3 regions of the Buttiauxella sp. 3AFRM03 genome follow, and region 3 is predicted to be linked to each of the others. Evidence: predicted binding sites of a transcription regulator. Region 3 holds the regulator's gene; each other region holds the start of a gene.
The links. Region 3 encodes PhoB, which activates phosphate uptake and scavenging genes when phosphate is short. Its sites were predicted from a motif close to CTGTCATAAAACTGNCNNAT; they were not measured.
Positions count from the first base shown of each region.

Region 1 (8,001 bases), 1.2 Mb from region 3:
GAGCATTTTGAGGTTTGCGATAACTTCTACCGTCGGGAAAATACGCACTTCAACCGGCAGCATCAGGGTGATAAAAATCATCCAGAAGAACAGGTTACGGAACGGGAAGCGGAACCAGACAATCGCAAAGGCTGAAAGCATTGAGACAGTGATTTTGCCAATGGTGATGACCATCGCCATGACAAAACTGTTTAGCAGCATCAGGCCGAACGGCGCACTGTTGGCACCGACGCCGTGCGTCCAGATATAAGACATGTTTTCCAGCAGATGCGTGCCTGGAATCAGCGTCATCGGCGTCTGGAAGACGGCTTCGTTATCCAGTGTCGCCGCGACAAACGCGACATACAGTGGGAACAAAATCACGATAATGCCCAGAATCAGCATCGTGTGGCTGAAAATCGTCAGCCCGCGGCGGTTCTCAATCATTGGTAGCGCACCTTACGTTCCACGAAGCGGAACTGAATCACGGTCAGGATGATGACTAAGAACATCAACACCACGGATTGCGCCGCCGACGCGGAAAGATCGAGTCCGGCAAAACCTTCGCGATAAATTTTGTAGATAAGCGTGGTCGTCGCTTGTACTGGTCCACCGCCGGTCGCGGCGTCGATAACCGGAAAGGTATCGAAAAAGGCGTACACCAGATTAACCACCAGCAGGAAGAAACTCACCGGCGCAATCAGCGGTAACGACAGCTTGAAGAAGCGCCGTACCGGGCCTGCCCCGTCAATAGAAGCAGCTTCAATCAACGAACGCGGAATCGACTGTAACGCCGCAAAGAAGAACAGGAAGTTGTAGCTGATTTGCTTCCACACCGAGGCAAACACCACAAGGAACATCGCCTGGCCGCTGTTTTGTGCGTGGTTCCAGTGGTAACCAAACTGCTCAAGCACGTGAGTTAGCAGGCCGCGCCCGGGGTTAAACAGGAAAATCCACAGTACGGCAGCAATCGCCGGAGCCACCGCATACGGCAGCAGCATTAACGTTTGGTAAATTCGGCTGCCACGAATGACGTAATCCGTGAGCGCGGCGAAAAACAGCGACACCAGCAAACCGCTACCAGCGACTAATCCACTGAAAATTAAGGTGGTATAGAAAGAGTCGAGATAGTAGCTGTCATGGAAGAGTTGTTTGAAATTTTCCAGGCCAACAAACGTGCTTGAAAGTCCAAACGGATCGACATTTTGCAGTGAATACCACAACGCTTCGCCCGCAGGCCAAATAAAAAAGATAATGGTGATAAGCAGTTGCGGCAGCACTAGCGCATACGGCAACCAGCCGGAACGGAACACCGGACGAGAAGATGACATAAGTAATTCTTTTCCTGAACAATGTCGGGTGACGGCTTTGCCTTACCCGACCTACAAACAGCCATTCGTAGGTCGGATAAGCGAAGCGTCATCCGACACTGAAAAACTTAAGACTTAGTCGATTGCTCGAAACGGCGCAGCAACTGATTACCACGCTCAACCGCGCTATCTAATGCTTGCTGAGGGGTTTTCTTGCCGGTCCATACCGATTCCAGCTCTTCATCCACAACGGCACGAATCTGCGGCATGTTGCCCAGACGCAAGCCTTTAGTGAACGGCAATGGCGGCTTGTTCAGCATCTGGCGCGTGGCGATATCAGCACCTGGGTTTTTCTCGTAAAAGCCTTGTTCACGCGTCAGGTCGTAAGCAGCTTTAGTGATAGGTAAGTAACCGGTTTTCTGGTGCCATTCAGCCGCAATTTCTGGTTGAGTGAGGAACTGCATAAACTCGGCAACACCTTTGTAAGTCGCGGGGTCTTTACCCTGCATCACCCACAAACTTGCCCCGCCGATAATGGCGTTTTGCGGCGCGTTCGGAATAGTAGAGTCATAAGGCATCATGCCCACGCCGTAGTTGAATTTGGCGTATTGACGGATATCAGCCAGCGAGCCAGAAGACGCGGTGGTGATGGCGCAATCCCCGCTGTAGAACTTTTCGGTAGATTCATCTTTGCGGCCAAAGTAGCTGAAATCGCCCTTCTTGTTCAGCTCTTCCAGCATCGCAATGTGTTTCACTTGCTCGGGTTTGTTGAATTCCAGAACCGCATCGGTGCCATCAAAACCGTTGTTTTTGGTGGCAACCGGCAGGCCGTTCCAGGCGCTGAAGTTTTCGATTTGAATCCAGCCTTGCCAGCCACTGGCATAACCGCATTTCATGCCTGCCGCTTTAAGTTTGGCGGTGTACTCGGCCAGGTCTTGCCAGGTTTTTGGCGGCTGATCCGGGTTCAGGCCAGCTTTCTTAAAGGCGTCTTTGTTGTAATACAGAACTGGCGTGGAGCTGTTAAATGGTTGGGAGAGCAGACGCCCGGTTTTTGAATCGGTGTAGTAACCGGAAACCGTTGGCACAAACTGAGATTCGTCGAACTTAATGCCTGCATCGCTAAAAACTTCATATACCGGCTTGATGGCTTTCGAGGCCATCATGGTCGCCGTACCCACTTCATAAACCTGCAAAATGGCTGGCGCATTGCCCGAACGGAAAGCCGCAATCCCTGCCGCCAGGTTTTGTTCGTAATTACCTTTATACACCGGGACAATTTTGTAATCAGGGTGCGTCTGGTTGAAGCGTTGAGCCAGTGAATCGACTTCTTTGCCCAGTTCACCTTCCATTGAATGCCAGAACGGAATGGAGGTGGCGGCGATAGCGCTGCTGCTAAGTACGCATCCAAGCGCAAGGCAAAGTGTTGTGAGTCGTAACGATGCAGTCATGTGTATATCCCTGGAGGTTGTCATTAGGTCACTGCGCGAAAATACGCGTTTTTGTTCGCATCAAAACATGACATGCGCGAATGACAGAAAAATAACCGTGGGGTGACAGAATTGTTACAGTGAGGTGAAAGGAAAGTGGTGATCGGAGTATTGTCATAAAAAAGGAGCCAAACGGCTCCTTGTTGATTAAGCGATAATTTAGCCGCCGAGGTAGGCGCTACGCACCGCTTCGTTAGCCAGCAGCGCGTCGCCGGTGTCTTCCAGTACCACGTGGCCGTTTTCCAGCACGTAGCCACGGTCAGCGAGTTTCAGCGCCTGGTTGGCGTTCTGCTCGACGAGGAAGATGGTCATGCCTTCGCTGCGCAGCTGCTCGATGGTATCGAAAATCTGCTGAATGATGATTGGCGCGAGGCCAAGCGACGGCTCGTCCAGCAGCAGTAAGCGCGGTTGGCTCATCAGCGCACGGCCAATCGCCAGCATTTGCTGTTCACCGCCGGACATGGTTCCCGCACGTTGAATACGGCGTTCCAGCAGGCGCGGGAACAGTTCGTATACGCGTTGGATGCGTTCATGATACTGGTCGCGTTCCGCGAAGAAGCCGCCCATCGCCAGGTTTTCTTCCACCGTCATACGTGAAAACACACGGCGGCCTTCCGGCACAATCGCCACCGCTTCACGCATGATGCGAGCGGTGTGCCAGTCGGTGATGTCTTTGCCATCAAAGGTAATCTTGCCGCTGGATGCGCGCGGGTCACCGCACAGTGTACCCAACAGCGTGGTTTTGCCCGCACCGTTCGCACCAATCAGAGTGACGATTTCGCCCTGTTTAATATGCAGACTGACCCCGTGAAGCGCCTGGATTTTTCCGTAATGGGCGCTCACCTGGTTAAATGACAACATGATATTTTCCATCTTTGCCTCACCCATTCTTATGCTTCACCCAGATACGCGCGGATTACGTCAGGGTTATTCCGGATTTGTTCCGGTGTGCCGTTCGCAAGCGGCGTCCCCTGGTTTACCACGTAAATCCTGTCAGAAATGCCCATCACCAGTTTCATGTCGTGCTCGATTAACAGCACGGTGGTGTTGTGGTGGTTACGTAACTCCATGATTAACTCGTCGAGTTCGTGGGTTTCTTTCGGGTTAAGGCCTGCGGCGGGTTCATCGAGCATCAGGATTTCTGGTTGCGTCACCATACAACGCGCAATCTCCAGGCGACGCTGATCGCCATACGCAAGGTTGCTTGCCTGGCGGTTGGCCTGCTCAAGCAGACCGATACGGTCAAGCCAGATGGCTGCACGATCCAGCGCTTCGCTTTGTGAGCGGCGGAAAGCAGGTGTTTTCAGTAAACCAGCAAACACGCCGGTTTTCAGTTGCTGATGTTGAGCCACCAGCAAGTTTTCAATCACGGTCATTTCACGGAACAGACGCACGTGTTGGAAAGTACGCACCACACCCATCCGCGCGATTTGTTGGCCAGGCAGACCTTCAAGGTGCTGGTCGCGCAACAGAATCGTACCGCCTGATGGCTTGTAAAAACCGGTCAGGCAGTTAAATACCGTGGTTTTACCGGCACCGTTCGGGCCGATTAACGAAACAATTTCTTGTGGATGCAGTTCCAGAGAAACATTGTTTACGGCGAGCAGGCCGCCAAAACGCATCATCAAGCCGTTTACGGATAACAATGGCTGACTCATGCCTGCTCTCCTTTCACTTGTTCCACTTGCTCTTTTTTAAGCTTCAACTGAGGGCGTGACATTGGCAGCAAGCCTTGTGGACGCCAGATCATCATCAGCACCATCAGGCCACCGAGCACCAGCATGCTGTATTCGTTGAGATCACGCATCAGTTCGCGTGACACCACCAACAGGACTGCGGCGAGGATAACGGCAAATTGCGAGCCCATACCGCCTAGCACGACGATCGCCAGCACGAATGCAGATTCGGCAAAGGTGAAGGATTCCGGGCTCACAAAGCCCTGACGGGCCGCAAACAGCGTACCGGCAAAGCCTGCGAACGCGGCGCTGATGGTAAAGGCGGTCAGCTTGATGCGCGTCGGGTTCAGACCCAGCGAACGGCAAGCGATTTCATCTTCACGCAACGCTTCCCATGCGCGGCCGAGCGGCATACGCAGCAAGCGGTTAATCACAAACAGCGACAACACCACTAATAGCAACGCAACGAGGTACAGGAAGATAATGCGGTCACCGGGGTTATACGCAACGTTGAAGAAGTTGCTAAAGGTATCCCAACCCCCTTCACGCGCGCTACGGCTGAATTCCAGACCAAACAACGTTGGTTTTGGGATCTGGCTGATACCGTTCGGCCCACCAGTAATTTCGGTGTTGTTAAGCAGTAAAATACGGACGATTTCACCAAAGCCGAGCGTCACAATCGCCAGGTAGTCACCGCGTAAACGCAGCACCGGGAAGCCGAGCAGGAAACCCGCCGCCGCAGACACCAGGCCCGCGATTGGCAAGCACGTCCAGAACCCTAAGCCGTAATAATGGTTGAGCAACGCGAAGGTATAAGCGCCGATGGCATAAAAACCGCCATAGCCCAGAACCAGCAAGCCGGACAACCCCACCACCACGTTCAGGCCCAGGCCGAGAATGATATAAATCATGGTCAGCGTGGCGATGTCGACCGTGCCGCGTGAAACCACAAACGGCCACGCAACCGCGAGCACCAGCAGCGCCAACAGGAACAGTTTTTGCTTCGGCGTAGAACCGTCTAACGCAGGCAGCACAAACTTCGGTCCGGAGACTTTTTTCATGCCTTTCTGGAATGCAGGGCGCAGCAACTGGAAGACGAAGACAATCGCCGTACCAATCAGAACCCACTCCCAGCGCACCGTTTCCGCACTGTGAACGACAAGTTTAGTCCCATCGAGACTCAGCTGAACGCCCATAAAGACGCCCGCCAGCACGAAAAATATCGCCGCCGAAAGCAGCGCAAGAACAACATGCATCGGTTTCATACTTTTTCTACCTCCGGACGGCCCAGGATACCGGTTGGCATCACCAACAGAACCACGATGAGCAGTGCAAAGGAGACAACATCTTTATATTCGGTGCTCAGATACGCCGAGGTCAGCGCTTCTGCAACACCTAAAATCAGGCCACCAATCATCGCGCCAGGAATACTGCCGATACCACCAAGAACCGCTGCGGTGAAGGCTTTCATCCCGGCCATAAAGCCGATGTATGGGTTGATAACGCCGTAGAATTGGCCGAGCAGAACGCCCGCTACCGCCGCCATAGCAGCGCCAATCACGAAGGTCAGGGAGATAACGCGGTCGGTGTTGATACCGAGCAGGCTCGCCATTTTCAAATCTTCTGCACACGCACGGCAGGCACGGCCCATGCGGGAATAGCGAATAAACAGCGTCAGTGCCAGCATCGCGATGAACGTCACGACCCAAATAACCAGCTGCATGGTGGTAATGGTTGCAGTGAAGTTTTCGCTGGCACCCACCACCCACTGGCCGTTAAACAGGCTTGGCAGTGCGATATCGCGTGAACCTTCAGTGAGGCTGACGTAGTTTTGCAGGAAGATCGACATCCCGATAGCAGAGATCAGTGCAATCAGTCGCTTAGAGTTACGCACCGGTTTATACGCGACACGTTCGATGCTCCAGCCGTAAGCACTGGCAATAACAATCGCGCCAATGAAACCGGCGCCGACCAGCATCCAGCCCACATCAATGCCCAGCATCATCAGCGCTGCGATGATCATGAACGAGACATAGCTGCCAATCATATACACCTCGCCGTGGGCGAAGTTGATCATGCCGATAATGCCGTAAACCATGGTGTAACCGATGGCAATCAACGCATAAGTGCTGCCCAGCGTGACGCCGTTAAACATCTGCTGCAGGAAGTAGAGGAACTGCTCGGACATACAATAACCTTATTTATTTCCCCTCCAGCGCATAGCCGCCGGAGAGGAGGGATGACCCAGAATTATCAGCCGTTACTTCGCCACAGAGGACGAACCGTCGGCATGCCACTGGAAGACACCAAATTCAAATCCCTTCAGATCGCCTTTCTCATCCCAGTTCAGCGGCCCAATCACGGTTTTCGCACCGTTTTCTTTTAAGTCTTTAATTAAATCAGCAGGTTCTTCACTACCAGTACGCTCAAGCGAGGTCGCCAGAGATTGCACCGCAGCGTAGGTGATCCACACATACGGGCCGCTTGGATCTTTCTTCTCAGCTTTCAGTTCATCAACGATAACTTTGTTCGCCGGGTCCTGGTCATAGCGTTTTGGCATGGTGACTAACATCCCTTCACCCGCCGCACCCGCGATGTTGGACAGCGATGCGTTACCCACACCTTCTGGTCCCATAAACTGGGTTTTCAGGCCAACAGCACGCGCCTGACGCAGGATCTGCCCCATTTCCGGGTAGTAACCGCCGTAGTAAACGAAGTCGATGTTTTCTTTTTGCAGACGCGCAACCAGCGTGGAGAAATCTTTGTCGCCCGCGGTGATCCCGTCGAAGAAGACGATGTCCGCGCCGCCTTTTTTCAGGCCATCTTGTACAGAGCGCGCCAGGCCTTCGCCGTACTGCTGTTTGTCATGAATGATGGCGATGCGCTTTGGCTTCACGGTTTCAAGAATGTATTTAGAGGCGGTTGGGCCCTGAGAAGAATCCAGGCCAGCGGTACGCATAATCATTTTGTAGCCGCGGCTTGTCAGCTCTGGGTTAGTCGCACCAGGGGTAATCATCAGAATGCCTTCGTCTTCGTAGATATCAGACGCTGGCTGAGTAGAAGAGGAGCAGAGGTGGCCGATAACGTAACGCACACCGTCGTTGACGATTTTGTTGGCAACCGCAACGGCTTGTTTCGGGTCACAAGCATCATCGTATTCAACCGCAACAAGTTTGTCGCCTTTGATGCCGCCTTTAGCGTTGATGTCTTTGATTGCCTGGCGAGCACCGTTGAATTCCATGTCGCCCCACTGCGCAACCGGCCCTGACATAGCACCAACAACCGCAACCTTAATGTCTGCTGCCGCTGCCGCGTGAGACACCGCCAAAGCAACAAACCCGGCGAGTAATGTCTTCGCGTTTACTTTCATTCTTTGAATCCCCATTTATCGTGATTTTGTGGTTTTATTATGGTCAAAAAGCATGCTGTTCACTTTTCAACCTTTAGCCATTTTTATGAGTGTCGTTAAGGGCTTAGCGTTAATATTTACAATATTTAAGGCTAAACTCTCTATTTTTCAGGCTATTAAGCAAAGATATTATTCTGTAT
Region 1 covers NZ_CP033076.1:3,176,581-3,184,581, reverse strand. Annotated here, with positions in the region: gene ugpE (sn-glycerol-3-phosphate ABC transporter permease UgpE) at 1-426, opposite strand, end outside; gene ugpA (sn-glycerol-3-phosphate ABC transporter permease UgpA) at 423-1,310, opposite strand; gene ugpB (sn-glycerol-3-phosphate ABC transporter substrate-binding protein UgpB) at 1,418-2,737, opposite strand; gene livF (high-affinity branched-chain amino acid ABC transporter ATP-binding protein LivF) at 2,936-3,649, opposite strand; gene livG (high-affinity branched-chain amino acid ABC transporter ATP-binding protein LivG) at 3,667-4,434, opposite strand; gene D8682_RS16225 (high-affinity branched-chain amino acid ABC transporter permease LivM) at 4,431-5,717, opposite strand; gene livH (high-affinity branched-chain amino acid ABC transporter permease LivH) at 5,714-6,640, opposite strand; gene livK (high-affinity branched-chain amino acid ABC transporter substrate-binding protein LivK) at 6,713-7,822, opposite strand.
Region 1: a site for PhoB is predicted at 2,838-2,857, ahead of ugpB (sn-glycerol-3-phosphate ABC transporter substrate-binding protein UgpB). Genes of this name have one in related genera too.

Region 2 (8,001 bases), 1.1 Mb from region 3:
GTCGTCTGGAATACCGTGGTTATGACTCCGCGGGTCTGGCTGTAGTTGACGAAAAAGGTCATATGACCCGTCTGCGCCGCTTGGGTAAAGTGAACAAACTGGCTGAAGCAGCAGCGGAAACTGCGCTGCATGGCGGTACCGGTATAGCTCACACTCGCTGGGCGACTCACGGCGAACCTTCCGAAGTAAACGCTCACCCGCATGTTTCCGAACATATTGTTGTGGTTCACAACGGTATTATTGAAAACTATGAACCACTGCGTGAAACACTGCAGGGTCGCGGTTACACCTTCGTTTCACAGACCGATACCGAAGTTATCGCGCATTTAGTTCACTGGGAACTGGAGCAGGGCGGTACTCTGCGTGAAGCCGTGCTGCGTACTATCCCGCAACTGCGTGGCGCTTACGGTACTGTGATCATGGATACCCGCAATCCGGACGTTCTGCTGGCAGCGCGTTCTGGTAGCCCGATGGTTATCGGCCTCGGCATGGGTGAAAACTTTATCGCATCCGACCAACTGGCTCTGTTGCCGGTCACGCGTCGCTTTATCTTCCTGGAAGAAGGCGACATCGCGGAAGTGACTCGTCGTGCTGTCACCGTGTTTGACACCAAAGGCGAGCAGGTTAAACGTCCGGACATCGAATCTAATCTGCAATATGACGCGGGCGACAAAGGTATTTATCGCCACTACATGCAGAAAGAAATTTACGAACAACCGAACGCGATTAAAAATACCCTGACCGGGCGCATTAGCCACGGTGCGGTTGATCTCTCTGAGCTTGGCCCGAAAGCTAACGAAATGCTGTCTCAGGTTGAGCACATCCAGATTGTGGCGTGCGGCACTTCTTATAACTCGGGCATGGTTTCGCGCTACTGGTTTGAATCACTGGCAGGCGTGCCGTGTGATGTCGAAATCGCTTCTGAATTCCGCTACCGTAAATCGGCGGTGCGCCGTAATAGCCTGATGATCACCCTTTCTCAGTCCGGCGAAACGGCAGATACCCTCGCGGCGCTGCGTTTGTCCAAAGAGCTGGGTTATTTGGGTTCACTGGCTATCTGTAACGTGCCGGGTTCTTCCCTGGTGCGCGAATCCGATCTGGCGCTGATGACTAATGCGGGCACTGAAATCGGTGTCGCATCCACCAAAGCATTTACCACTCAGCTTACCGTTCTGCTGATGCTGGTGGCGAAACTGAGCCGCCTGAAAGGGGCTGATGCGTCTATTGAGCAAGATATTGTTCATGGTTTGCAGGCGCTGCCGAGCCGCATTGAGCAAATGTTGTCTCAGGACAAACGCATTGAAGCGCTGGCTGAAGATTTCTCTGACAAACATCATGCGCTGTTCTTAGGCCGTGGCGACCAGTATCCAATCGCAATGGAAGGCGCGCTGAAGCTCAAAGAGATTTCTTATATCCACGCAGAAGCCTACGCGGCGGGTGAGCTGAAACACGGCCCACTGGCGCTGATTGATGCGGACATGCCGGTTATCGTTGTGGCTCCAAACAACGAACTGCTGGAAAAACTGAAATCGAACATCGAAGAAGTTCGTGCTCGTGGCGGTCATCTGTATGTCTTCGCCGATCAGGATGCAGGATTTACCAGTAGCGACAACATGCACATCATCGAGATGCCACATGTGGAAGAAGTCATCGCACCTATCTTCTACACTGTACCGTTGCAGTTGCTGTCTTATCACGTCGCACTGATTAAAGGCACCGACGTTGACCAGCCACGTAACCTGGCAAAATCGGTCACCGTAGAATAAAGCGCGTTCGCTAAGGCGATTCTGCTTACAGAATCGTCACTAATAAAAAATCCGGTGGTGCTGATAGAAAAGCACACCGGATTTTTTTTATGCCCGGCTCACACGTTGCTGATTAATGCGTACCCTAACAGGCTTTCTGTCCGTAAATTACCGGAATGAACTCGCGCCATTCAGAAGATAGTTAACGCTATGCCTCAGGATTACCGAATGCAGGTATTTAAGGCGATGGATTACATTAGCCAGAATCTCTGCTTTAACCCGACACTGGAAGAAATCGCCAGTGCTGTCGCCGTCTCCAGTTTTCACTTCCATCGTATTTTCAAGGCTCAGGTAGGGGAAACCATTGCTGGTTTTACCCGTCGTTTGCGTATGGAAAGGGCGGCGATGTGGCTTATCGAGTCTCCTCGAAAAGATATTACCGACCTTGCACTACGGGTCGGGTTCTCAAGCTCGCAGAACTTTGCCAAAGCATTCCGCCAGCATTTTTCTGTCTCGCCTGGGGAGTTTTACCGTCAGTATTCCGCGGAGACGAAAAGCAAGACAGGAAACGTCGGAGCCGAAAAAAGCACCTATTCTCTGAGGGATGAGGACATGCAGAGCGGCTGGCAGGAGGCCAACTTCGTCTCTGCCAGCATTGTTTCGCAGCCTGCTCGACGGGTGGCATATATGCGCAGATTTGGAGCTTATGGGAAAGAGACTTGCTGGCTAACGCACCAGGATCTGTTTAACTCATTCCCTGTCAGGACACCTCTGCAACCAGCTGGGATGATATGTATTTACTGGGATGCGCCAGAGGTAACCCTGGAATCGCGATGCCGCACCGATGTCTGTATTGAACTGCACGATGGGGAAAAGCCTGGCCGAGGTGTTGCCGTTCAGACGATAGCCGGTGGGACTTACGCCGTGTGTAAATTCGCTGTCTATGGCGAGCATCTGGATACCGCATGGGATATTGCTTTTGCCTGGATAAAGAACCGGGGATTAACCAGAAGCGATATTCCGTGTTATGAGAAATATTATAACGAAACAGATGTTGCCCTGGATTATTATGTTTTTGATATTTTTATTCCGTTAAAAAGCACACCAGCAGTATAAATATTTACAACAATAACTGTCGTATTTATTTGCAAATGTAATACAACACAATGGAGTTAATAATGAAACGCTCGATGCTTTATCTGGTGTGTGCCCTCGCTATTTCTTCTTATTCTGTCGCTGCCCAGCAGAGTGATAATAAAACGATTATCTATGGCGGGGAAATATATAGTTCTGATCCGAATGTTCTCCATCCTGAAGCCATAGGTATAGAAGGCAAAAATATTATTGCTGTGGGTAAATATCAGGATGTTCTCCAACAGCTAGGGGAAAACGCTCAGCGTGTTGATTTAAAAGGCAAGTACCTCATGCCTGGACTCATCGACAGCCATGCGCATGTGGCTTATGCCGGGTTCCAGACACTCACCCTGGAGTTTCCAGATGGCATGAATGATGCCGCTGCTATTCGTGCATTTGTCGAGAAAAATAACAATAACCCGCAACGCGATATTCGCGGTATACAATTTTACAGTAATGTACCGCTAAGTTATTGGGATAATATACCACTGCTGGATAGCGTGTTTAATTCGCCAGAATATAAAAACATCCCTGTGGTATTAGCGGGAGCAGATGCTCATACCGGTTGGGCTAACCAGGCGATGCTAATTAAATCGGGTATTACCGCCGAAACGCTTGAGAAGGCAGATGCCAATATAAAATCTGGAACGATATTAACGCCAGACGGTAAAATAACCGGCTTCATGACGGAAGGCGCATGGGACCATGTAATGGGTTCTATTCCACCTATGGATGACGCCAAACTTTCCCGCGCTGTTATAGCGGGAGCGGATGTAATGAACAGTTTTGGGTTAACGGCCTGGATGGAGCCACTGAGCAATACTCGCCCGCTGTCACCGATGTTTAATGCAAGCCCTGGGCGCAATGATTTAGGCGTGCTTCCGGCTTATACCGCTCTGGCAAAAGCCGGTAAATTAACCGGCCATATGACCGGACTGGCATTGGTCAATATCAACGCTTCTCCTGCCACCATTGATGATATTGCCGCGATCAGAGAACAATTCTCGCAGACGCCGGATGTCAAACTGATGGGCATTAAAATCTTCCAGGATGGCGTAATCGAATACCCTTCTCAAACGGCGAAACTGAGCCAGCCTTATCTTAATCGACCAGGGTACAGCGGTAACGATACGCTCGACAAGGCGAAGTATTGCCAGCTGATTGCTAAGGCTGATGCCGAAAACATGATTGTGCATTTCCATGCCATCGGTGACCGTGCGGTTCAGGAATCACTGGATGCCGTTGCCTGTACCCGCAAAGCGAACGGTAACAGCAATATTTTGCACAGCATTACCCACCTTGAAGTGGTCAGCCCGGAAAGTCTTCCACGCTTCCAGCAACTTAACGTGGCGGCATCAATGCAACTGTTGTGGGCTGGTATAGATAGTGATGGTGCGACAACTACCATGCTGGAAGGAAAAGTTCCGGCACCGTTATTAACACATCTCTATCCGGCTGGGGACTTATACCGCCATCACGCCTTAATTGCGGGAGCCAGCGACTGGCCGGTCTCCAGCCCTAATCCGTTACTGGCAATTTACACTGCAGTGACGCGTAAAGGGGAACTGGGTGAGCTTCCTCCAGATAGTGAAAAGATCGACCGGGCAGCGATGTTGCAGGCCTATACCATCAATGCGGCGAAAGTGATTGGTCGTGATAAAGAGATTGGCTCCATTGCTGTAGGCAAGAGTGCGGACTTCGTGCTGTTTGATCGCAATCTCGAGAAAGTCAGCATTGAAAGCCTCAGGGATGCAAAAGTTCTGTGGACGATGTTCGAAGGCCAACAGGTGTATCGCGGCAACTAGGTTGGGTTGATTGTCACCGTCGTTACAAGAGCTGCCATTTGGCGGCTCTTTTTTCGCTGTCATGGCAGAAGCTCTGTTCACGGCTTTTATGACAAACTGTCATCTTCAACTACAATTCTATCTGTCACACAAAAATAATCTTCGACAAAGTGATTGTGGTTATTGATATCAATTTATTGATTTTAAATGGTTTTATTTGTTGGTGTTCTGGTTGCAGGATGCTGTCATAAAACTGTCATATTTCGTACATTTAACTGTCACTAAACTGTCCTATTTTCTATCCTGCATTCACTAAACAACGATTTACGTTCACCTCTGCAGGAGACATTATGAAAGTTATGCGTACCACTGTCGCAACTGTTGTCGCCGCGACCTTATCCCTGACTGCTTTTGGCGCAAACGCCGCTGCAAGCCTGACTGGTGCCGGTGCAACCTTCCCTGCGCCGGTGTATGCCAAATGGGCAGATACCTACAATAAATCAACTGGTAACAAAGTAAATTACCAGGGTATCGGCTCCTCCGGTGGCGTTAAACAAATCATTGCTAACACTGTTGATTTCGGTGCGTCTGATGCCCCACTGGCTGACGACAAACTGCAACAAGAAGGGCTGTTCCAGTTCCCGACTGTTATCGGCGGTGTTGTTCTGGCAGTAAACCTGCCGGGCGTGAAATCCGGTGAGCTGGTGCTCGACGGTGCAACACTGGGTGACATCTACCTGGGCAAAATCAAAAAATGGGATGATGCAGCTATCGCTAAACTCAACCCAGGCATGAAACTGCCATCACAAAACATCGCTGTTGTGCGTCGCGCTGACGGTTCCGGTACTTCTTTCGTCTTCACCAGCTACCTGGCGAAAGTGAACGAAGAGTGGAAAACTAAAGTGGGTGCAGGCTCAACGGTAAACTGGCCGACAGGTTTGGGCGGCAAAGGTAATGACGGCATCGCAGCCTTCGTACAGCGTCTGCCTGGTTCAATCGGTTATGTTGAATATGCTTACGCTAAGCAGAACAACCTGGCTTATACCAAACTGGTTTCCGCAGATGGCAAGCCGGTAGCCCCTTCTGAAGAAAACTTTGCTAACGCGGCTAAAGGCGCGGACTGGAGCAAAACCTTCGCTCAGGATCTGACTAACCAGAAAGGTGAGGCTGCGTGGCCAATCACGTCCACGACCTTCATCCTGGTTCACAAAGAGCAGAAGAACCCAGAGCAAGGTGCTGAAGTGCTGAAGTTCTTCGACTGGGCTTATAAAGAGGGTGCAAAACAGGCTAACGAGCTGGATTATGCTTCCCTGCCAGATTCCGTGGTTGAGCAGGTTCGTGCTGCATGGAAGACCAACGTAAAAGACAGCTCCGGTAAAGCGCTGTACTAATTTTTTAAAGCTCGGGTGATAAAACCCAGTGTATAGAGTAACTTACGCCGGGTCAACCCAACACTACAAAGAGTAAGCTATGGCGGTAAGTAAGCCGACGTTCAAGTCCCCTGGCAAACAAGGTGATGTCATTTTCAGCGCGCTGGTAAAACTGGCTGCGCTGATTGTGCTATTTCTTCTTGGCGGCATCATCATCTCCCTAATTATCTCCTCCTGGCCGAGCATTCAGAAGTTTGGTTTCTCGTTCCTGTGGACGAAAGAGTGGGATGCTCCTAACGATATTTACGGTGCACTGGTGCCGATTTACGGCACGTTGGTAACCTCGTTTATCGCGCTGTTAATTGCTGTGCCAGTCAGTTTTGGTATCGCATTGTTCCTGACAGAACTGGCACCGAACTGGTTGCGTCGCCCGTTGGGTATCGCCATCGAACTGCTGGCGGCAATTCCAAGTATTGTGTACGGCATGTGGGGCTTGTTCATCTTTGCTCCGCTGTTTGCGAAGTACTTCCAGGAACCTGTCGGCAACGTGCTTTCTTCTGTGCCGATTGTTGGCGAGCTGTTCTCCGGCCCGGCGTTCGGTATTGGTATTCTTGCCGCAGGCGTCATTCTGGCAATCATGATCATTCCGTACATTGCGGCGGTTATGCGTGATGTATTCGAACAAACTCCTGTGATGATGAAAGAGTCAGCCTATGGTATTGGCTGCACCACATGGGAAGTTATCTGGCGCATCGTTTTACCGTTTACCAAAAACGGCGTGATTGGTGGCGTGATGTTAGGTTTGGGGCGTGCTCTGGGTGAAACCATGGCGGTGACCTTTATCATCGGTAACACCTACCAACTCGACAGCGCCTCGCTGTATATGCCGGGCAACAGTATTACTTCTGCTCTGGCTAATGAATTTGCTGAAGCGGAATCTGGCCTTCACACCGCAGCATTAATGGAACTGGGCCTGATTCTGTTCGTGATCACCTTTATCGTACTGGCTATCTCGAAGTTCATGGTTATGCGTCTGGCGAAGAATGAAGGAGCGCGTTCATGACGACAATGGAAATGCAAAGCCGCGCGGCGTTAGCTGAATCTCGCCGCAAAATGCAGGCTCGTCGTCGGTTCAAAAACCGCGTAGCTCTGACACTTTCAATGGGAACCATGGCGTTCGGCCTGTTCTGGCTGGTATGGATTTTGTTCTCAACCGTTACGCGCGGTATCGACGGTATGTCGATTGCGCTGTTTACCGAAATGACACCACCGCCAAATACCGAAGGCGGGGGCTTAGCAAACGCCCTTGCGGGTAGCGGCTTGTTAATTCTGTGGGCGACTGTTTTCGGTACGCCGCTGGGCATCATGGCCGGGATTTATCTGGCTGAGTACGGTCGCAAATCCGCTCTGGCTGAAGTCATTCGTTTTATCAATGACATCCTGCTTTCTGCACCATCAATTGTTGTCGGCCTGTTTGTTTACACCGTTGTGGTGGCGAAGATGCAGCATTTCTCCGGTTGGGCCGGGGTGATTGCGCTGGCATTGCTGCAAATCCCAATTGTGATTCGCACCACTGAAAACATGATGAAACTGGTGCCAGACAGCCTGCGTGAAGCGGCTTACGCGCTGGGTACGCCAAAGTGGAAAATGATTTCCGCGATAACGCTGAAAGCGTCTGTTTCCGGGATTATTACCGGGGTATTGCTGGCGATTGCACGTATCGCGGGTGAAACGGCCCCTCTGCTGTTCACGTCCCTCTCCAACCAGTTCTGGAGCACGGACATGATGCAGCCGATTGCCAACCTGCCGGTGACGATATTCAAATTTGCCATGAGCCCGTTTGCCGAATGGCAACAGTTAGCCTGGGCTGGCGTTCTGATTATTACCCTTTGCGTACTGCTGCTAAATATTCTGGCGCGTGTGATTTTCGCGAAGAGTAAACACGGTTAAATTTTACGGCGCGGCAAA
Region 2 covers NZ_CP033076.1:3,015,630-3,023,630, forward strand. Annotated here, with positions in the region: gene glmS (glutamine--fructose-6-phosphate transaminase (isomerizing)) at 1-1,766, shown strand, start outside; gene D8682_RS15565 (GyrI-like domain-containing protein) at 1,974-2,861, shown strand; gene D8682_RS15570 (amidohydrolase) at 2,924-4,684, shown strand; gene pstS (phosphate ABC transporter substrate-binding protein PstS) at 5,014-6,054, shown strand; gene pstC (phosphate ABC transporter permease PstC) at 6,134-7,096, shown strand; gene pstA (phosphate ABC transporter permease PstA) at 7,093-7,983, shown strand.
Region 2: a site for PhoB is predicted at 4,906-4,925, ahead of pstS (phosphate ABC transporter substrate-binding protein PstS). Genes of this name have one in related genera too.

Region 3 (8,001 bases):
CAGCGCGAAGTGCGTTTGGCAAACGATGCCAACTGCCTGGCGGTTTCGGAAGCTATCGACGGAGCGGCGGCTGGTGCGGCGATGGTTTTTGCCGTGATTATTGGTACAGGATGTGGTGCAGGCGTGGCCATTAATGGCCGCAGCCTGATCGGCGGCAACGGCACGGCGGGCGAATGGGGCCATAACCCATTACCGTGGATGGACGAAGACGAACTCCGTTTTCGTGAAGAAGTGCCTTGCTACTGCGGAAAACAAGGTTGCATCGAAACCTTTATTTCCGGTACTGGTTTCGGCACCGACTACCATCGCCTGAGCGGGAAATCATTGAAAGGCAATGAGATTATGCATCTGGTGGATCAACAAGATCCGATCGCTGAACTGGCGATCTCACGCTATGAAATGCGCCTCGCAAAATCTTTGGCACACATCGTCAATATTCTCGATCCTGATGTGATCGTGTTAGGCGGTGGCATGAGCAACAACGAACGCTTGTACAAAACGGTGCCACAGCTGGTGAAACCGTGGGTGTTTGGTGGCGAATGCGAAACTCCAATCCGCAAAGCAGTGCACGGCGATTCCAGCGGCGTGCGCGGTGCCGCATGGTTGTGGCCGCTGGAGAAGTAAAAGCTGGCGGATGACGCTACGCTTATCTGCCCTACGAGATCTCACATGTAGGTTGGATAAGCGCAGGGTCATCCGATAAAATTACTCGACAGCAAACTCCTTAGCGAGGCGGCTAACACCCAATCCGTTGATCTTCTTCACCTTAATCTGTACCGGAATACGTTCTTTCATTGCCTCAACGTGGCTTATCACGCCGATGGTTTTGCCGCTGGCATTGAGCGTATCTAACGCATCCAGCGCGGTGTCCAGTGTCTCTGCATCCAGCGTGCCAAAGCCTTCATCAAGGAACAGCGAGTCGATGCGGGTTTTGTGGCTCACCAGGTCGGATAACGCCAGCGCCAGCGCCAGGCTGACCAGGAAACTCTCACCACCTGAAAGCGTGCGAGTGTCGCGCACCGCATCGGCCTGCCATGTATCGACCACCTGCAATTCCAGAGCTTCGCTATCTTTGCGTTGTAACAAATAACGCCCATGCAAACGGTTTAGCTGGTTGTTCGCCAACCACACCAGATTATCGAGCGTTAGCCCCTGGGCAAACTTACGGAATTTATCGCCTTCCTTCGAACCAATTAACGCATTGAGATAGCCCCAGTCTTCAACTTGCTGCTGGCACTCGACGATGGACTGCATCAGCCCTTGCTGGCGTAGGCGATTTTCTGCGTCATGGCGAAGCTGTTGCTGAATCTGTCCTTGTTGCGTGGTGTTCTCGCGCAGTTGCTGATTACACAGCGTTAATTGTGCGTCCAGCAAACTCAGTTCTGCATCGTCAGCAAGCGTAGTTGGGCGAGCCGCTTTATGGTCAGTGAGCGCTTTCTCAGCTTGCTGGCAAAGAATGGTTTGCTGCTGATGCTGTTGCTCAAGATGCTGTTTTTTCTGCTCAAGTTGCTGGCGTTCACTTTCATCGAGTAATGCTGCCTGGAATGACGGTGCATCGGCGAACTGGCTAGCGGCAAGGGTGGACAGGAACTGCTCATTTGCCTGACTCACGCGGGCTTCTTCCTGTTGCAACTGCTGTTGCAGCGTCTTCCACTGGCTCTCCAGCGCAATACAGTCGCTGTGCAAGTTATGCCAGTTTTGCAACGCTGAAATTTGTTCGCTTTCGGATAGCGGAGCAGGCGTGGTGCCATCATCAATCAGCGCATTGAGCAGGTTTTCCAGGGCGTTTAGTTGCTGTTGTAAACGTGGAAGTTGTTCATTGCGCTGTTGCCAGCTTTGGGATTCCTGTTGGCGCTGTTCCAGCCAGCTATGTTCTTCACCGTGAGCGGGATGTTGTAGGCCAGCATTTTCGAGCACGCTATTGAGTGTTTCTCGTTGTGCCGCGGCCTCTGCCGCTAGTTTGCTGTGTTGCAGACGCGTCCGAGCGAGTTGCTCCTCCAGCACGATCCGTTGGCTGAGTTGATGCAGCTGCTGCTCGCGTTTTTCTTCGCTTTCCAGCCACTGCTGGAGGTCGTCCTCGGGCTTCAGCGCCAGTTGCAGGCTGGCGCACAGTTGCTGCCAGCGTAGACGTAATGCCTTCTCTTCTTCATCAAGCGTTTTGATGGCGACAACCAGGTTTTCGCGCTGTGAACGCAACGTGTCGAGTTGGCCTTTCATCGCAAAACCAGCTTCCGCAAGGCTGGCAACTTCACGTTTTAGTGCCGTCAGACGCTGCTGATTTTCTCCTGGCTGTATGGCCTGATAATCCGCCACTGCCGGATGCTGCGTGGAACCACACAGCGGGCAAGGTTGATCGGGTTGCAAATGGGCGCGTTCAGCTTCGAGACTGACAATGCGCATTTCCAGTTCGCATACTTTTTCCAGGTCACTTTCATGCTGGCGGCGCTCTTTGTATTGCTGGCGTTTGAGTGCCAGCTCGACATCGCCTTGAGTGATCTGTTTTTCAAGCGCAGTAATATCTTGTTGCTGCTGGATTTTTCGCTTGTGAAGTGAGGCAAGTTGCGGCTGTAAAGCAGCAAGCTGCTGGCGCAAAGGGCGCGCGGTAATCGTTGCTTGTAAATGAGTACTCACTTCATCAGCAGTGAGCGTAAGCTCAACGGCTGGCAGCAGTTCCAGCTTTTTCTGGCTAGTTTCAATATCACGCTGCAAGGTCTGTAGCTGGCTGGCATCGCGTTGTTGTTGATTGAATGCCATGCGCCAGCCTGCAAGTTCAGCGCCCCACAGGCGGTACCTGTCATGCGTTTTCAGCCAGGCTTGCAGCTCGCTGTTTTCATGCGCCAGTTTTGCTGCCTGGCTTGCGGCGGCCTGCCGGGTCTGCTGGCGACGCACTGTCGCCTGATGTAAGCGAGTATTCACTTCTTCGCTTTGTACGCGGGTGTTTTGCAGCGTGGCCTGTAATTCCTGCAAGCGTTGCCAGTCAGGGCGCAGTTTTTCTGCGGGCTGGGCTCGTGTTAGTTTTTCGAGAAGCGGCGCTGCTTCTTCGATTGCGCGAGTTGCCGCATTCAGTGCCGTTCCCGCATGCGAGTGTTTTTGAGTCAACAGGTCGAGTTGGCTGAGCCATTGCTGGTGTTGCTGGAGTGTCTGCTGTTCAGCCAGGCGGTTTTTTTCTTCTGTAGTAAGTGCCTGCAAACTCTCTGAAAGCTGCTGGCGCTGGGATTCATCCAGAAGTGCTACACCTGCTGCCTGCGCTTGCAGGTTCTCTAATTGGCTGCGTACATTTTTATGATTTTCGAACACCGCCGCAGAAACTGTACCGTAAATTTCAGTACCGGTGAGTTCTTCAAGCAATGAGGCACGGTCATTGGCGTCGGCATTTAAAAACGCCGCAAACTGCCCCTGAGAAAGCATCATGGAGCGGGTGAAGCGGTCGTAATCGAGTCCGGTCAATTTGGCGGTGATATCGAGCTTATCTTTCACTTTATCGGCGATGATCTTGCCGCTTTCTACTTCAGCCAGCTCAACGCGCGGGGCTTGCAGATTGCCGTTGGCCGCATTACGCGCCCGGTTCTGGCTCCAGAATGCGCGGTAGGCAACACCTTTTACTTCAAATTCCACTTCCGCCAGACACTCGGCAGTGTCGCGGGTCATCAGGTCATTCTGTGATTGCGAGACCGTGTTGAGACGTGGCGTTTTGTGATAAAGCGCGAGGCAGACAGCATCAAGTAGCGTAGTTTTACCCGCTCCTGTTGGCCCGGTGATGGCAAACAAACCATTGCTGGCGAAAGGCTCGCGGGTGAAATCAATTTTCCATTCCCCTTTCAGGGAGTTGAGGTTTTTCAATCGCAGACTGAGGATTTTCATGCTTGTTCCTCCGCGTCATGCAGGCTGGCGACCGTTTGGGCAAACAGAGTGCGCAGGCGTTTTGCGCGTTCTTCAGTGGTTTCTTCCTGAACCAGGCGGCGTTCAAAAACCTCTTCAACCGTCAATTCACTTAGGGTTTCTTTATGTTGTTGAGCAATAACACGCTCGCGCTGCTCACGGCTACGGCGCAGCAAAACCACTTCAACAGGCAGCGTTTCGGTTAGCTGTTGAATATGGCGCTGCATATCATGCAGATATTCATCGGTGGCGATTTCAATATCCAGCCACACTTTGGGTTCTGTCGGTGCATCGCGCCATTGTTCAAGCTGCTGTTCAATTTCGTTCAGCGAACCTTTGATCACCGCCAGCGGCTGGCTAACTGGTACCGTAAGTGGGGTGACTTCATGAAGTTTACCTTCTGAAAATTCAACCAGATAAACACTTTTGGTCTTACCGGTTTCGTCAAAACTTAACGGTATTGGTGAGCCGCTGTAGCGGATATGTTCGGTGCCACCAATTAATTGCGCACGGTGAATATGGCCCAGGGCAATGTAATCGGCATCCGGGAAATGCTGCGCCGGGAAAGCGTCGAGTGTGCCAATATAGATGTCACGCACGGCGTCACTTTTCGTCACGCCGACGGTGGTTAAATGCCCGGTGGCGATAATTGGCAACTGCGCGTCAGCGCGCAGAACGCAAGCGGCGCTAAAACACTGCTGATAATGTTCACCGATCGCTTCCATTAATGAACGCTGCTTTTCATGGCCGGATAAACCCGCCAGACTGTTTTGAATATCGCGTGGCCGCAGAAAGGGAATGGGGCAGAGAATAGCGCCAGGCGCGCCATCTTTCGTATTCAGCACAATTGCCTGCTGGCTGGTATCGTGGCGTGCGCTGGCGACGACATAAGTGTTAAGACACGCCATCAGTTCACGGGACTCGTTCAATGTGGCAACTGAGTCATGGTTACCGGCGAGCACCACCAGTGAGCAGCCGGTAGACTGGAGTTGCACCACAAAGCGGTTATACAGTTCTCGCGCATAGCTTGGTGGCGAGCCAGTATCAAAAATATCGCCCGCGACGATTATTGCATCCACATCATGTTCAACGGCAGCTTTCAGCAGCCATTCAAGAAAAGCCTGATGCTCCGGCCCGCGGCTTTTGGTATAAAAATTTTGACCAAGGTGCCAGTCTGATGTGTGAATTATGCGCATAACCTGTCCGGTGGCTTAAAAGCGAGGCCTCGATTATAAGGGGGCGAGGCGGAAAACGGCATAGGTCTCTGTGTCATAAATCAAATTGATGAGTCACTAAACAGTCATGTTTTTCATAAATCTGTCATAAATCTGACGCATAATGGCGCCGCATTGAAACAACTATAATTATTCCTTGAGCAGGGCGAATCATGGCGAAGCGTATTTTAGTCGTAGAAGATGAAGCTCCAATCCGTGAAATGGTGAGCTTTGTGCTTGAGCAAAACGGTTTTCAGCCTGTAGAAGCGGAAGATTATGACAGTGCAGTGAATCTGCTTATCGAACCCTTCCCGGACCTGATTTTACTGGACTGGATGTTGCCAGGCGGCTCGGGTATTCAGTTTATCAAGCACCTGAAGCGTGAAGCATTGACGCGGGAAATCCCGGTAATGATGCTGACAGCACGAGGTGAAGAAGAAGATCGCGTGCGTGGCCTGGAAGTTGGTGCCGATGACTATATTACCAAGCCGTTTTCACCGAAGGAGCTGGTGGCGCGCATTAAAGCTGTGATGCGCCGAATCTCTCCGATGGCGGTGGAAGAGGTTATTGAGATGCACGGGCTGAGCCTTGACCCTTCATCGCATCGCGTGATGACCGGTGAAAACCCGCTGGACATGGGCCCAACTGAATTTAAGTTATTACACTTCTTTATGACGCATCCGGAACGGGTATATAGCCGTGAACAGTTGCTTAACCATGTATGGGGCACCAATGTGTATGTCGAAGACAGAACAGTGGACGTACATATCAGGCGGTTGCGTAAAGCGCTCGAGCATAGCGGGCATGATCGAATGGTACAAACAGTACGCGGTACGGGTTATCGGTTCTCAACCCGCTTTTAGTTCCTTATCAGGAGAGTGACGCGTGCTGGAACGGCTGTCATGGAAAAGGTTGGTGATGGAGCTGCTGCTCTGTTGCTTACCTGCTGTCATCTTGGGCCTTATTTTTGGCTATTTACCCTGGTTTTTATTACTGGCGGTCACAGGACTGCTGGTTTGGCATTTCTGGAATTTGCTTCGTTTGTCGTGGTGGTTGTGGGTTGATCGCAGTATGACACCGCCCCCTGGTCGCGGGAGCTGGGATCCGTTGTTATACGGTCTTCATCAAATGCAGCTGCGTAATAAAAAACGCCGTAAAGAATTAGGCAATTTAATCAAACGCTTTCGCAGCGGCGCGGAATCACTGCCCGATGCGGTAGTGCTGACTACCGAAGAAGGGACCATTTTTTGGTGTAACGGGCTGGCCCAACAGTTGTTGGGGTTACGCTGGCCGGACGATAACGGGCAGAACATCCTTAACTTGCTGCGTTACCCTGAATTTACCCGCTATTTGACGCAAAAAGATTTCGCCCGGCCGTTGACGCTGGTGCTTAACAATGGCCGTCATCTGGAATTCCGTGTGATGCCATACAGCGACGAGCAGTGGCTGATGGTGGCACGTGATGTCACGCAGATGCACCAACTGGAAGGGGCGCGACGTAACTTTTTTTCCAACGTTAGCCATGAACTGCGTACTCCGTTGACGGTACTGCAAGGTTATCTGGAGATGATGCAGGATCAGGCGCTTGAAGGGCCGCTGCGCGATAAGGCTCTGGGCACCATGCGCGAGCAAACTTCGCGGATGGAAGGTCTGGTGAAACAGCTTTTGACGCTATCTAAAATTGAAGCGGCACCGGCAATGGTGCTCAATGAAAAGATTGATGTGCCACTGATGCTGCGTGTGGTGGAGCGAGAAGCGCAAACCCTCAGTCAGCAAAGGCAGACGTTAAAGTTCGATATTGATCCCTCACTCAAAGTCTTCGGTAATGAAGAACAGCTACGCAGCGCGATTTCAAACCTGGTGTACAACGCGGTAAACCATACGCCGGAAGGGACGCAAATTACCGTGAGCTGGAAACGGGTCGCGGGTGGTGTGGGCTTTAGCGTGGCGGATACTGGTCCTGGTATTTCTGCGGAACATATCCCACGCCTGACCGAGCGGTTCTATCGAGTGGATAAAGCGCGTTCAAGGCAAACAGGTGGTAGTGGGTTAGGTCTGGCAATAGTGAAACATGCGTTAAGCCATCACGATGCGCGTCTGAATATCGAAAGCCAGCCAGGGAAAGGTTCCACGTTTTCCTTTGTGTTGCCTGAGCGTTTAATCGTTAACGATAAAGTGCTGTAAGCCGCGTAAGTTATGACACTGATGACAAGTTTTTCGTAGATCGGATAAGCGAAGCGTCATCCGACACTTCTCTCTGTAACAACTGGCGCAAATGGTGGATGACGATATCGCTTATCTACCCTGCAAAACCCGTTTATCGCTGAATAGTGTCAAAATAACTTTCCACAGGTCAGCTTGCTGGCCTGTGTTTTTTTTGCCCACATGTAAATCAAAAAAGCTTAATTGGTGATATTTTAACCACACAAAAAACCATACAATTTTCTAATGTATAAACAAATCCACTGATTTTAAGTCTAATTTAAGGAGATCAATCTGGTTTTTGGATCCCTTCTTGCCTTCAAACGCTATAAGCGTTTTAATTGCGCCCCTGTGAATAGCAGACCGACTGGATTTGAGTGGTAATTCAAACAACTATTCTTCGCCACCGATCCCGGAAAGGATTTTCCGCTGTCGTTACTGCCAATCACCGCTTTTATGCCGATGTATGACTGTCTAAGGATTGGCAAATACACGCATAAAAATTTGAATACTTACAACACCACACATCCACAGGCTGCCAAAATTTTATGACCCATCATCTGAAATCTCGAGACATCCTCGCGCTAGGCTTTATGACCTTTGCGCTGTTTGTCGGCGCAGGCAATATCATTTTTCCACCAATGGTGGGGTTACAAGCTGGCGAACACGTCTGGATTGCCTCACTTGGCTTCCTGGTGACCGCGGT
Region 3 covers NZ_CP033076.1:1,946,855-1,954,855, reverse strand. Annotated here, with positions in the region: gene mak (fructokinase) at 1-624, shown strand, start outside; gene sbcC (exonuclease subunit SbcC) at 706-3,861, opposite strand; gene sbcD (exonuclease subunit SbcD) at 3,858-5,075, opposite strand; gene phoB (phosphate response regulator transcription factor PhoB) at 5,267-5,956, shown strand; gene phoR (phosphate regulon sensor histidine kinase PhoR) at 5,979-7,277, shown strand; gene brnQ (branched-chain amino acid transporter carrier protein BrnQ) at 7,844-8,001, shown strand, end outside.